DNA from 3 places in the Arthrobacter sp. MDT1-48-3 genome. Region 2 is predicted to be linked to each of the others. Evidence: riboswitches for the same ligand, from Rfam matches in the RefSeq annotation. Region 2 holds a riboswitch; each other region holds the start of a gene.
The links. Region 2 has a riboswitch for cyclic di-AMP ahead of ACX80L_RS09130 (LysM peptidoglycan-binding domain-containing protein). Riboswitches for the same ligand answer to the same signal wherever they lie in the genome.
Positions count from the first base shown of each region.

Region 1: it holds a riboswitch for cyclic di-AMP, as region 2 does, so the genes downstream of both, ACX80L_RS12830 (C40 family peptidase) here and ACX80L_RS09130 (LysM peptidoglycan-binding domain-containing protein) in region 2, are expected to answer to the same signal.
Region 3: it holds a riboswitch for cyclic di-AMP, as region 2 does, so the genes downstream of both, ACX80L_RS16805 (NlpC/P60 family protein) here and ACX80L_RS09130 (LysM peptidoglycan-binding domain-containing protein) in region 2, are expected to answer to the same signal.

Region 1 is NZ_JBTNDL010000005.1:171,229-175,841, reverse strand. Features, by position in the region: gene rnc (ribonuclease III) at 1-328, shown strand, start outside; gene mutM (bifunctional DNA-formamidopyrimidine glycosylase/DNA-(apurinic or apyrimidinic site) lyase) at 329-1,291, shown strand; cyclic di-AMP (ydaO/yuaA leader) riboswitch at 1,424-1,608, shown strand; gene ACX80L_RS12830 (C40 family peptidase) at 1,611-2,477, shown strand; gene ACX80L_RS12825 (NAD-dependent epimerase/dehydratase family protein) at 2,605-3,573, opposite strand; gene ACX80L_RS12820 (alpha/beta fold hydrolase) at 3,570-4,613, opposite strand, start outside.
Region 2 is NZ_JBTNDL010000003.1:301,145-305,757, forward strand. Features, by position in the region: gene ACX80L_RS09120 (glycoside hydrolase family 6 protein) at 70-1,329, shown strand; gene ACX80L_RS09125 (hypothetical protein) at 1,393-1,629, shown strand; cyclic di-AMP (ydaO/yuaA leader) riboswitch at 1,743-1,924, shown strand; gene ACX80L_RS09130 (LysM peptidoglycan-binding domain-containing protein) at 1,928-2,866, shown strand; gene acs (acetate--CoA ligase) at 2,967-4,613, opposite strand, start outside.
Region 3 is NZ_JBTNDL010000012.1:20,643-25,255, forward strand. Features, by position in the region: gene ACX80L_RS16785 (DUF6457 domain-containing protein) at 1-71, opposite strand, end outside; gene mobA (molybdenum cofactor guanylyltransferase) at 89-700, opposite strand; gene ACX80L_RS16795 (HNH endonuclease) at 697-1,194, opposite strand; gene ACX80L_RS16800 (NlpC/P60 family protein) at 1,416-2,285, opposite strand; gene ACX80L_RS16805 (NlpC/P60 family protein) at 2,307-3,149, opposite strand; cyclic di-AMP (ydaO/yuaA leader) riboswitch at 3,155-3,324, opposite strand; gene ACX80L_RS16810 (metal-dependent transcriptional regulator) at 3,454-4,152, opposite strand; gene serC (phosphoserine transaminase) at 4,405-4,613, shown strand, end outside.

The DNA.
Region 1 (4,613 bases), on a different contig from region 2:
GGTCATGAGGCTCATCGGGCCGCTCCTGCGCGACTCCGCTGTCCTCGGCGAAGGCACGGACTGGAAGACCCGCATCCAGGAGACCGCGGCCGCCCGCCGGCTCGGCCTGATCGACTACCAGGTGGTGGGCGCCGGTCCCGACCACGCCCGTACGTTCACCGCGCGCCTCGTGATCGGCGGCGTCGAGTACGGCTCCGGGTGCGGCCACTCGAAGAAGGAGGCGGAGCAGGAGGCTGCTGCCGCCTCCTGGAAGCTGCTCGCACCCGGGGCCGGGACGACGCCCGACGGCGAACCGCACGACGCGCCCGCAGCGCCCCCCGGACCCTGAGTGCCTGAACTGCCCGAGGTCGAGGTGGTACGGCGTGGGCTGGCGCGCTGGGTCACGGGCCGCACCGTCGAGGCCGTCGAGGTGGTGGACCCGCGGTCGCTGCGACGCCACGTCGCAGGCGTCGAGGACTTCCGCGGCAACGTCACCGGAGCACGCGTCACGGACGTGGTGCGGCGCGGGAAGTTCCTCTGGATGACCCTCCAGGACCCGGACGCCCCCCGTGACGTCCCGCACGTCGCACTGATGGCGCACCTCGGCATGAGCGGTCAGCTGCTCATCGAGGAGCCGGAGGCCCCCCTCGAGAAACACCTGAAGGTACGCCTTCGGCTCTCCACCGCCGTCGACGACGAGGGTGCCCCGCTCCCCGCCGACCTCCGGTTCGTCGACCAGAGGATCTTCGGGGGCATGTTCGTCGCCGATCTCGAGCCCACCGCCGACGGCGCGCCGGGTGGTCGCGGAGACACGGATCTGCCTCTCATCCCGCACCAGGCCGCGCACATCGCGCGTGACCCGCTCGATCCCGCGTTCTCCGTCGAATCCTTCCACCGGCGTCTCCGCGAGCGGAGGACGGGCCTCAAGCGTGCCCTCCTCGACCAGGGCCTCATCTCGGGGATCGGCAACATCTACGCGGACGAGGCGCTGTGGGCGGCGAGACTCCACTACGCGCGCCCCACGGACACTCTGCGCCGTCCCGACACCCTCCGTATCGTCGAGGCGGTCACCACGGTCATGACCCGGGCCATGGACGCCGGTGGCACGAGTTTCGACGCGCTGTACGTCAACGTCAACGGCGCGTCGGGCTACTTCGCCCGCGACCTCGAAGCCTACGGCCGTGCCGGGCAACCGTGCCGTCGCTGCGCAGCCGAAGGGCGCTCGACCCTCATCCGGCGCGAAGCCTTCATGAACAGGTCATCGTCCCTCTGCCCGTACTGCCAGCCGAGGCCGCGGAACGCTCGGGCCTAGTCGGCGCGGGGGGATTATGGCACCGTCGGCGCCGTAACCCAAACGTGACAACCGGAAGCTCAACGGGTACCGTTGACCCCGCGCCCGCTCCACAACGGAGGGGCGCCCCTCCTCACTCTGCCTAACCCTGTCGATGAGGACGGACCGTTCGCACTACACATTCGACAGGGGCGGGGGAACCGATAGCGGACTCAGTCCTGAGTCCTAGGGGTAAAGACGCGCGTCGACCAGCGCATGTTCGCTGGAACGAGAACAGCACGTCCGGATGTCCCATCCGAACCCGACAGCTAACTTCGCAGGCATTGGGAAAGGCATGATCATGTCCAAGAGCACTTCAGCGCGCCACCGGGCCGTCCCCACGCGCACCAACCCCCTTCTCACCGCCTCCCGCGCGATCTCCGCGAGTGCCTCGGTGGCCGGCAAGCCCGCCGCCGTCGTCGTCGCAGCATCCGGGATCATGTTCGGCGCAGCGCTCCCCGCGAGTGCCGCAGGCGAGATCACCCTGCAGGCCGCACCCGAGCAGGTCGCGGCGTCCACCGTCGCGGCGGGCACCTACACCGTCCAGGCCGGCGACACGCTGGGCAGCATCGCTGCCTCGCACGGCGTCAGCCTCGACACGCTGTTCACGGCCAACGGACTCGGCTACAGCTCGGTCATCTACCCGGGTCAGGCCCTCGCGCTCACCGGCACTGCCGCTCCCCAGCAGTACTCCGCCCAGTCCGCAACGATCGTCGCTGCCCCCGCAGCTATCGCGGCACCGGCACCCGTGGCGGCACCCGCACCCGTGGCAGCACCCGCGGTCTTCTCGGGGAACACCACCGGACTCAGCACGCAGTCCGCCTCGATCAGCCCCGCCGGCGGAGGCATCGTCGGCACGGCCATGCAGGGCATCGGCTCGGGCTACGTGTACGGCGGAACCTCGTTCGGCGGCTGGGACTGCTCCGGCTTCGTGCAGTGGGTCTACGCGCAGAACGGCATCAGCCTGCCGCGCACCACCTGGTCGCAGTTCGCTGCTCTCACCCCCACCAGCAACCCGCAGCCGGGCGACCTGGTGAGCCAGAACGGTGGAAGCCACGTCGGTATCTACCTCGGCAACGGCCAGATGGTCAGCGCCCTGAACCCCTCGCAGGGCACGCTGGTGCACTCGGTCAACGCCATGTCGGTGGACGGGTACTACACCCGCTAGGAATCGCGACCGGCGTCAGCCGGTCGTCCCAGGTACAGGTACGCAGAAGGGCGGGATGCGGGGCATCCCGCCCTTCCGCGTACCCGGCGAGAGGCCGTGGCGGCGCGTTCCCGCCCGGCCCGCGTCCTCAGCCGCCGTAGTGCGCCGCGAGGCGCTGGAACCCTTGGTCGATGCTGACCCCCGGCGTCCAGTCGAGCACGGCCCGGGTCCGCCGCTGGTCGAACCAGTGTGCGGTGGACAGCTGTTCGGCCAGGAAGCGGGTCATGGGCGGCTCCTCGGCGCGGCCGAGCGCCAGCCAGGCGCGTTCGATGACCGTCCCCGCCGCCCGTGCTACCGATCCGGGCACCGACCATGCCGGTGGGCGGACGCCGGCGGCGCGGCAGATCCCTGCGAGCAGCTCCGCGATGGGCCGCGGCTCACCGTTGGTCACGACGAAGGCCTGGCCCTGCGCCTCGCCGATACGGGCGAGGCAGGCGACGATCGCCGACGCCGCGTTGTCCACGTAGGTGGTGTCGATCAGTGCGGTGCCACCGTCGAGCAGCGGCAGCCGTCCCCGCCGGGCCCGGTCGACGACGCGCTCGACGAGCTGCGTGTCACCGGGTCCCCAGACGATGTGCGGGCGCACCGCGGCGACGCGGAACGACGCCGTGGAGCGTCGCAGCGCCAGCACCTCCGCCGCGGCCTTGGTCCGGGCGTAGTCGCCTCGTGCGGTCCCCGGGTCCGCGGGACCGGCGGACGCGCCGACCAGGGACGTGCCGTCGTGCGCCACGGAGGGCGAGGAGACGTGGACGACGTCGGGGATGCCGGCGCGCCGGGCGGCATCGAGCAGGCGCCGGGTCCCGTCCACGTTGGTCCTGTCGAAGTCGGCGGCGCGGCCGGTGAAGGAGACCTTCGCCGCGAGGTGGATCACGGCGTCGCACCCCCGGACCGCGGCGGTCACCGCCGCGTCGTCCTCGATGGAGCCCAGGACGTCGGCGGCACCGACGACACCCGACGGGCGGCGCTGGAAGCACCGAACGTCGTGGCCGTCGGCGAGGAGCTGTCCGGCGACCGCGCGGCCGAGCATCCCGCTGGCGCCCGTCACGAGGACGGTCACAGGGAGCCGGCCCGCCCGCCGGCGAGGAACCGTCCGCTCCAGGCCGCGACCCGTGCGCGGTCGATCTTCGCATTGTGCCGGATGTCCACCGGCAGCGCGGGGACCGAGACGACCGCAGCGAGGTCCACGCCGCGCGCGCCGGCCGCATCGCGGGCGGCAGCGGCGAGCGACGCATCAGCGAGCCGGGGGCGACGACCCGGCGTCGTCGTCTCGACGACCGCCACCACAGCCTGCGCGCCGGAGGGGCCGACGCCGACGACAGCGGCGAGGCGGACGCCGTCGAGTGCCTCCAGCGACTGCTCGAGTCCCACCGGGGTCACCACCCCTCCCGGTGCGGTGATGACGTGGCCGAGCCGTCCTTCGACCCAGAGGCGGCCGTCGGCGTCGAAGTGGCCGACATCGCCGGTGCGATACCACGGGCGCGTCCGTGCCGAGTCCTCTTGGGTGCGCCAGAGGCGGAAGTAGCGATCCTTGACGTGCGGAGCGTCGACGAGGATCTCGCCCGTCACGCCGGGAGTCCCGGTGGCTTCGCCGGTTGCCTCACCCGTGCCGTCGAGCGGGCTGACCGCGACGCGTGCGCCGTGCACCGGGAGACCCACGCACACGCCGTTGCCGGCGCCGTCCAGTCCCGCCTCGTCCGCCGTCGCGGCGGCCCGGATGCCGTCGAGGTCGATATCGGCGACGAGGAGGGACTCGGTCATGCCGTAGGGCGTGTGGAGGGCCGCGGACGGGACGAGTGCCTGGACCTCCTCGAGCAGCGGTACCGGGATCGGCGCCCCGGCGGAGAGCATCAGGGTGATCCGCTCCAGTGCCTCCCGGCCGGCCGCAGGGAGGTCGGCCGACGTCGCGAGGACGTTGCGCAGCGCCGCCGGCGACGCGAAGACGACGGTGGCGTCGATCGCGGCCGCGGCATCGGCCAGTGCCCGCGCCGTCAGGGTCCGCGGGGCGGTGACGTCCATGGCCGGGGTCACCGACGTCGCGCCGAGGGCCGGGCCGAGCAGGGCGAAGGGTGCGAATCCTGCGACGAGCGAGGCGCCCGG
Region 2 (4,613 bases):
TCGGGCTACTCCGCCCGATACCCATCGACATGAGGAGCAATGATGCTCAGCATTTCCAGAACGTGCGCCATGACCCTGGCCCTGGCCGGGGTCCTCGCGTCCACCGCATTCTCCGCATTGCCCGCCGTGGCCCAGGGCCAGAAGAGTGGGCCGGACCGTCCGGACGGAACGACGGCCACCGGGTTCTACATCCCGGAGAAGAGCCACTACCACGAGGCCCACCGGCAGATCGCCGACCTGCGAGCCTCGGGTGATCGTGCCACCGCCGACCGCCTTGGTGCCATGGTCTCGACGCCGCAGGCCGTCTGGGTCACCGGGAGCGATCCGAAGGCCGTCACCCAGCAGGTGCGCAACACGACGCACCGCGCCGCGGGCAAGGGGCAGGTCCCCGTGCTGGCGGCCTACAACCTGCCGTTCCGCGACTGCTCGCAGTACTCCGCCGGTGGCGCGACCGACGTCGCCGGCTACAAGGCCTGGATCGACGCGCTCGCCGCCGGGATCCAGGACAGGGCGGCGATGGTGATCCTCGAACCGGACGGCCTCGGCATCATCCCCTGGTACCGCGGGCTCGACGGCGCCCTCGAGTGGTGCCAGCCGGCAGAGGCGGACGCCGCGAGCGCTGCAGCGGAACGCTTCGAGATGCTCAACTACGCGGTGGACCGCCTCAAGGCACTGCCCGACACCAAGGTCTACCTCGACGGCACCCACAGCGCCTGGCTCGGTACGGGCGAGATCTCGAGCCGGCTCGTGAAGGCCGGCGTACAGAAGGCCGACGGCTTCTTCCTCAACGTCTCCAACTACGAGCTCACCGAGCGGCAGCTGAAGTTCGGCAGCTGGGTGTCGCAGTGCATCCACTACGCCACCGAGATCGACCCCGGGGCCTACGGATCCTGCGCCAGCCAGTACTACCCGGCCTCGCCGGCCGATTTCTCCACCTGGGGGCTGACGGACGCGTGGTACGCGCAGCATGTCGCCGGTGCTCCGAACGCACCGTCGTCGGACGAGCTCGCACACTTCGTGATCGACACGAGCCGCAACGGACGGGGCCCCTGGGTCCCGTCGGGCGCCTACCCGGATCCCCAGGTCTGGTGCAATCCTCCGGGCCGCGGACTCGGCTACCTCCCGACCTCCGACACGGGCAACGAACTCGCCGACGCCTTCCTCTGGATCAAGGTCCCGGGAGAGTCCGACGGGGAGTGCAGCCGCGGCCTGACGGACAACGGGGGCGTGGACCCGGAGTGGGGCCGCGTGGATCCTGCGGCCGGTGCCTGGTTCCCCGAGCAGGCGCTGGACCTGATCGCGAACGCCAGCGCGCGCGTACGGCCGTAGCGGACCGGAGAGCGTGCGCGGTCCGTGGGCCGCGCATGCTCTCCGGACGCCTACGCTGAGGGGATGGACAGCTGGAAATCTGCGGGCCGCCTGCGGGAACGGATGCTCTGGAGCACGCTCTCCTGGGTGGGTCTCGTGCTGACCGTCACCCTAGCCACCAGCATCGCGCTGGGCGCGGGCGGCACAGGTGCGGTCGAGAGCCGCTGGTTCTACCTGCAGCAGATCGTCCTGCTCGCGTTCAGCGCGGGTGGCACGCTCGCCGCCGTGCGTCGCTGGTGGTCGTTCCGTAACGGCGCGTAGGGTACGCGCCGTTACGGAAATGTGACAAACCGGAGGAGCACTGGGTATCGTCATCGGGTGCCTCCGCCGGAGTGAGGCGCTCCCGGACGGATTGCCGAGCCCTGCCGCCGATCGGGATTCGTTCGCAAACACCGAGGCGGGGACGGGGGAACCACAGTTCCACCGGGCGTGCGGCCCTCCTGCCGGCGTCCTCGGGGTTAAGTCGCTGAACATCGCCGAATACGGCGCTGGCCGCGGCCGGGTGACTCCCATCCGAACCCGACAGCTCACCCCGCAGGCATGGGAGAGGTATTCATCCATGTTCCGAAAGATTTCCCCTGCGCGCCACCGTGCCGCAGTCGACGGCAACCTCGCGATGCAGGGACTGTCGCAGGCAGCCAAGGCGCACGCCACCACCGTCGGCCGCCCCGTCGCCGTCGTCGCCATCACCTCGGGCCTCGCGCTCAGCGCTGTCGGCACCGCGCACGCCGGCTCCTACACCGAGCAGGGTTCGACCGCCCCCGCAGCCGTCGCAGCACCCGCAGCGGCGCCCGCCGCAGCAGTCGCTCCCGCAGCGGTCGCTCCCGCAGCCGATGCGACCCACACCGTCGTCGCCGGTGACACCCTCGGTGGCATCGCAGCGACCTACGGCGCCGACCTGACTGCCGTCCTCGCCGCCAACGGGCTCTCCCTCGCCTCGATCATCTTCCCCGGCGACACCGTGGTGATCCCCGCGAGCGGTGCGGCGCAGGCTCCGGCCCAGGCCGTGTCGGTCCCCGTGGCCGTCGCTCCCGCCGCCGAGGTCCAGCAGGCAGCCGTCGTCGCTCCCGCGGCGGAGGTCCAGCCGGCAGCCGTCGTCGCCCCGGCGCCGGCTGTGTCGACCGCCCCCGGCTCGGGCATGTACCTCGCCTCGGCAGACATCACGCCGGTGGCATCCAGCGGCGTCGCCGGCACCCTTGTGGCGTCCGCCCAGGCGCAGCTGCAGGCCGGCGCGATCCAGGACTGCACCGTACTGGTCGAGAACGCCCTGCGGGCAGCGGGTATCTCCGTGGGAGACCTCGGTCCCTCGCAGTTCTTCCAGTTCGGTTCCACGGTGGCCACCCCTGCTGCCGGCGACATCGTCATCACGGCGGGCCACGTGGCCATCTATGTCGGCGGCGGCCAGGTCATCAGCAGCGGCATGAACGGGTCGAACCTCACCATGCAGCACCCCCTCTCGGACCTGCCGGGAGCATCCTTCGTCCGGGTTGCCGGCTAGCAACCCGACGGACCACACGCGGGAAGCGGCAGGTGCTTGGACGGGGCCCTGCCGCTTCCTTTCTTTAACGCCCGACAGAGGCGCCGACCGGCGTGGGGACTCAGCCCCGCGCCGCCAGGGCGGCCTGGATGCCGGGGATGCAGCCCTCGTTCTGCAGGGACGTCGTATCCCCGAGGGCCGTGCCTTCATGGAGCTGGGTGAGCAGGCGCCGCATGATCTTCCCGGAGCGTGTCTTGGGCACGTCGGGGACGACGACGACGGACGAGGGACGGGCGATGGGTCCGATGGCGCCCGCCACGTGCGAGCGCAGGGCCGCGGTGACGTCGCCGGATGCGTCCGCCCCTGCCGAGAGCACCACGAACGCGGCGATCGCGTGGCCCGTCAGCGGATCCGTCACGGGGCAGACGCCGGCCTCCGTCACCAGGGGGTGGGCCACCAGCGCCGACTCGATCTCGATGGTGGACAGCCGGTGGCCCGACACGTTGATGACGTCGTCCACGCGCCCGAGGATCCAGGTGTCGCCGTCGTCGTCGTACCGCGCGCCGTCGCCCGCCAGGAACCAGCCCTGCGCGGCGAACTTCCGCCAGTAGGAATCGAGGTAGCGCTGGGGATCTCCCCAGACGGTGCGTGCCATGGCCGGGCCGTGGCGATCCACCACGATCAGGCCCTGCACGCCGGGAGGCACCGGTCGGCCCTCGTCGTCGACGATGCGCGTGCTGACCCCGGGAAGGGCGCGAGCGGCGCATCCGGGCTTGAAGTCGGTGTCCCCGGGGCTGGGGGAGAGGACGGTGGCTCCGGTCTCGGACTGCCACCAGGTGTCGACGACGGGAACCTCGTCGCGGCCGAGGTTCCTCCGGAACCAGCGCCACGCCTCGGGATTGACCGCCTCGCCGACGGTGCCCAGCACGCGGATGCTCGAGAGGTCGTAGCCGGCCGGGACGCCGTCGGGGAACCAGCCCATCAGTGACCGGACCAGCGTCGGCGCCGTGTAGTAGCTCGTGACGCCGTAGCGTTCGATGATCTCGAAGTGGCGGCCCGGGTGCGGCGTGTTCGGTGTGCCTTCGAAGAGGACCTGCGTGGCCCCGTTGGAGAGCGGCCCGTACAGCTCGTAGGTGTGCGCGGTGACCCAGGCCAGGTCAGCGGTGCACCAGTGGACGTCACGGTCCCGTGCCGAGGGATCGGGATTGCTGAAGAGGTGCTCGAAGCTCCACGACGCCTGCGTGAGGTAGCCGCCGGACGTATGCACGAGGCCCTTCGGCTTCCCGGTGGTCCCCGAGGTGTACATGATGAACAGGGGCGTCTCCGCGTCGAAGGCCTCCGGTTCGTGGTGGGGCGAGGCCGTGTCCACGACGTCGTGCCACCAGACGTCCCGCCCGTCGGTCCACTCGACCTCCGACCCGGTCCGGCGGACCACGAGGACGTGCTCGATGCTGTTCCGACCGGACACCGCGGCGTCCGCATTGTCCTTCACGCCGACGGCGGCACCACGGCGGAACTGCCCGTCGGTGGTGACGAGCAGCTTCGCGCCCGTGTCCTCGACGCGGAAGCGCAGTGCCTCCGCCGAGAACCCGCCGAACACGAGGGAGTGCACGGCGCCGATCCGGGCGCACGCGAGGGTGACCACGACCGTCTCGACGAGGACCGGGAGATAGATCACCACGCGGTCGCCCTTGCCGATCCCGAGGGCCAGCAGTGCGTTCGCGGCCCGTGAGACCTCGTCCTGCAACTGCGCGTAGGTGACGGTGCG
Region 3 (4,613 bases), on a different contig from region 2:
GTCCCGTCGATCTCGTAGGCGGCGAGCAGTTTCTCGGTCCAGTCGTGCAGCAGCTTCTGGCGGTCGTCCATGGGCCCTCCGGGCAGTACTAGGGGACGTCGACTCCCAGCGCTCGTGCATCACTCCAGGTGTCGACGTCGTGCGTTGTGCCCGGGGGAACCGGGACCGGTCTGCTCCTCACACTAGCAAGGAGGCTGCGCATCGACAGGTTGTCGGCCGAACCCCGGGCGAGGACCTCGTCGATGGCGCCTCCGAGCGCGTCGCTCCGGTAGAGGGCGGCCAGCGGCTGTTCGCGGCCGCCGTCGACCGCGACCAGCGAGGTCGTCCCGCCGAGCGCCGCCTCGGCGAGAAGCACGCGAATGAGCACGGCCACGCGCGGCATGTCGCAGGCCACCACGGCGCACCACGGCGCCCTCCCACCGGTCCCGGCCCGGAATCCGGCGACGACGGCGGCGGCCGGTCCGGCGAAGGGCGGGTGTTCCCGCACGAACGACGGCGGCCCCTCCCCGGAGGGCCGGGCGCCGCCGTCCGGTTCCGGTCCCACGATCGTCAGCCGCTCCGCATCGGCGAGGGCGGCGCACGTGCGCTGCAGCAGCGTCGCTCCGTCGAGGACGAGTCCCGCCTTCGGCACACCGCCGAGCCTCGTGGAGCGGCCGCCCGCCAGGACGATCGCATCGAATCGGGGGGTGTCGGGGATCACGCGGCGGTCTCCGTGAGGAACTCGCTCCACTGGGGGGCAGGCTTCTCGAGCTCGCGGATCTGCCACTGGGGCCCCCGCGGGGGCAGCGGGACGACGCGCAGCTTCCAGCCGAGGCTGGCGAGCGTCTTGTCCCCCTTGGCGTTGTTGCACTTCAGGCAGCAGGCCACGAGGTTCTCCCACGTGTCGCCCCCACCCCTCGATCTCGGCAGGACGTGGTCGATGGTCGAGGCCGTCTTGCCGCAGTAGGCGCACAGGTGGTTGTCCCGCCGCAGGACCCCGCGTCTCGTGGCCGTGACGTCGTGCCGGTAGGGGACCCTGACGTATCTGTTGAGCAGGATCACGGACGGCCGGCCGAGGATCTCGGTGGGTCCGACGACCGGCTCGTCGTCCTCCGCGATGACGCTGGCCTTGCCGGTGAGGACAAGCACGAGTGCCCGGCGGAACGTGACGACCGCCAGTGGTTCATACCCTGCATTCAGAACAAGAGTGCGCATACGGTGGCCTCATTGCTGACCTGTTCCCCGCAACCGGTTGCCATCCCGGGGTACGGGAGAAGAGCTTCGGATTGACACTGCAAGGGTAAGCCGGAGACCGGCGTGCGGCGAACCGGCGCGGGGACGGGTTGACGCGCCGCACGGCGTCGGGCTACCGCCGCCCAACGACAGAGGAACCGGCACGTCCGTGCCGGTTCCTCGATCGTGAGTCGCTGGGGTGATCAGCCGCCGACGCGGATGTAGACGCCGCCCGAGCCGAGCTCTGCCGGTGCGATCACCGTGGTGTTGCCGTTGAAGCCACCGTGGACGGCCTGGCCGCCACCGATGTAGACAGCGATGTGGGCCATGCCCATGCCGCCGTCGGCGTAGTAGATGAGGTCACCCGGGATGGCCTCGCCTGCGCCCACCGTGCGGCCGAGGGAGAGGTAGCCTGCCGGCCAGCCGTGGAAGTTGATGCCCGCGGCGGCGAGCGAGTTGCTGACCAGGCGCGTGCAGTCCTGCATGACGCCGAGCTGGCCCTGGGCCGCGGCGGCGATGGTCGCCGCGACTCCGGAGGAGGCGGCCGGGGCGGGAGCAGGAGCCGGGGCGGGAGCAGGAGCCGGGGCGACCGGGGCGGCCTGTGCGACGGGGGCCGCGACGGCCGCGGCGACGGGAGCCGGTGCGACCGGCGCCTCGACGACGACGGGTGCCGGAGCCTCGGCGACGGGTGCCTCGACGACGACGGGTGCCGGAGCCTCGGCGACGGGTGCCTCGACGACCGGGGCGGGCTCGGCGACGGGCGCCTCGACGACGACCGGCTTGGCGGTGACCTTGACCGGGGTCATGTTGAAGGCGACGGCGGTCTCGGACGAGGCGACGACGGCCGCGCGGGCCGAGGTGACCGTGACGCTGGACGCTGCGGCGTCACGCTGCGGCTGCAGGTCCGCGGCGTTGGCTGCGACCCCGCTCGTCAGGACGAGGCCGGAGGCCGCGGCGATGACGGCGGCCTGGCGGCCCATGCCGCCGGTGGTGACGGCCTTGGCGAGGGCCGAGAGGCCGGCGGTGTCCTGGGTTTCGCTGCGGTGGCGGGCGATGATGGCGCGTGAAGACATGGTGGTTTCTCCGAAGGGGTTCTAGCGGACGCGGACGAAGCCGGCGCCGGGAAGGTCTGAGAGGTTGTGGAGGCCGGTGTTCATGCCGTTGAGGCCACCGCTGATGACCTGGCCGTTACCGACGTAGATCGCGACGTGGCCCGCCGTGATGACCAGGTCACCCGCAGCGGGGGAGCCGACGACGTCGCCGAACTGGAAGAACTGGCCGGGTGCGAGATCGCCGACGGACTTGCCGACGGAGCGCAGGGCGGTCTCGACCATCGCGGTGCAGTCCTGGGCGACGCCGATCTGGCCGTAGGCAGAGGCGACCAGTCCGGCAGCGACACCGGAGGACTGGACAGGCGCGGGTGCCGGTGCGACGACGGGCTCGGCGACGGCGACCGGTGCGGGCGCCACGGCGGCGGGTGCGACGGGAGCGGCCTCGACAGGAGCGGCCGCGGCGGGAGCGGCCTCGACAGCAGCGACCTCGACGGGAGCAGCGGGCGCCACGACCGCGGCGGGAGCCTCGACGACGACGGCGGGCTCGGCCTCGACGACGGGAGCCGGCGGCTCGACGACCTCGGGAGCAGGAGTGACATCGACGGCCACGCGGTCGAAGGAGACCGTCGCGGTGGCCGGCACGGTGACCTCGGCCGACACGACGCGGCTCACGGTCAACGCTGCGGAGGACTGGACTTCACGCTCGGGGGCGGTTGCACCCTGGGCGGGCAGTCCCGCGGTCAGGACCAGGCCCGACGCCGCGACGATGACGGCTGCCTGGCGGCCGACCGATCCGGCACTGGATGCTGCTGCTGTGGACAGGGCCGTCAGCGGACTGACGTCCCGGGGCGCGCGGTGGCGGCCCGGCGAAGAGCTTTTGGACACGTTGGATTGCCTCTCCCAACGCCTGCGAGGTGAGCTGTCGGATTCGGATGGGAGTCACCCGGCCGCTGCGGAAACAGCGACTTAACCCCAAGGATTTCTGGAACAGAAACCCGAAAATTGGTTCCCCCGCCTCTGCCATGCGATGGTGCGGACGGACCTCCGGCAATGGCAGAGCTAGGCGATTTGCAGGAGGGTGCCGGATCTAGAGCGAATTTGGCACAAGATGGAGGCTACCTCAGATATCGCGGTATGTCACGTTACGGTCACGGAATGGTGTGTTATTGATGACGGAGCCGTGCCGGACTCAGGATGCGACGGAGACGAACACGTGCGAGGCGACCTCCGGAGGCAGCTCGAGCGCACCTTCCACCCCGGGGACGCGGACGGAGACGTACCCGCCCACCGACTCCAGGCTGAGGCGTGCACCCGGCCGCAGGCCGCCCTCGTCGAGCTGGGTCAGGAGTTCCGGGTCGACCTGGATCGGCTCGGCCAGGCGCACCAGCGTGACCGGCTTCTCGGGCGAGTAGGTGCCCATGGCGGAGAGCAGGGTGACCACGCCGTCGGTGAAGAGTTCGGACTGGACGCCGCCGATGGCCTCGAGGCCGGGGATGGGATTCCCGTAGGGCGACTCGGAGGGCTTGCCCAGGAGTTCGTAGAGCCTGCGCTCGACGCGTTCGCTCATCACGTGCTCCCAGCGGCAGGCCTCGTCGTGCACGTAGGCCCAGTCGAGCCCGATGACGTCGCTCAGGAGGCGTTCCGCGAGGCGGTGCTTCCTCATGACCCCGGTGGCCCGGTGCCGTCCCAGCTCGGTGAGCTCGAGGTGCCGGTCACCCGAGACGACCACCAGTCCGTCACGCTCCATGCGGCCGATGGTCTGGGAGACCGTGGGTCCCGAGTGGCGCAGCCGTTCGGCGATGCGCGCCCGCAGGGCGACGATGTTCTCTTCCTCGAGTTCAAGGATGGTCCGCAGGTACATCTCGGTGGTGTCGATGAGGTCCGTCATGCGGGTCAGCTCCTTGGTGCGGTGCGGGTGCGCGGCTGGGATGCCTCACGCCGGTGGGGGTCCACGGCCGCCACGACCTGTTCCGCCCCACGCCTCCCAAGGTTAACCCATGGTGCGATTCCCCCGGCAATCGACGGGGACGGCGACGGCGTCCCCGCCGCATCCTCCGCGTGCGGCGTTAACAAATGGAGCGCCACCGGCTCCTCGGGCAGAATGAGGGCGATACCCGCCGCCGAAACAGCTGGAGCACCCATGACCGAACTGCCCCGCATCCCCGAGCACCTCCTGCCGTCGGACGGCCGGTTCGGCGCCGGTCCGTCCAAGGTCCGGAGCGGACAGATCGACGCCCTCGTGTCCGCGGGACGGGTCCTGCTGGGCACGTCGCACCGCCAGGCTCCCGTGCGCGATCTCGTCGGGCGCGTGCGGGACGGTCTGAGCACCTTCTTCGGCGCACCCGAGGG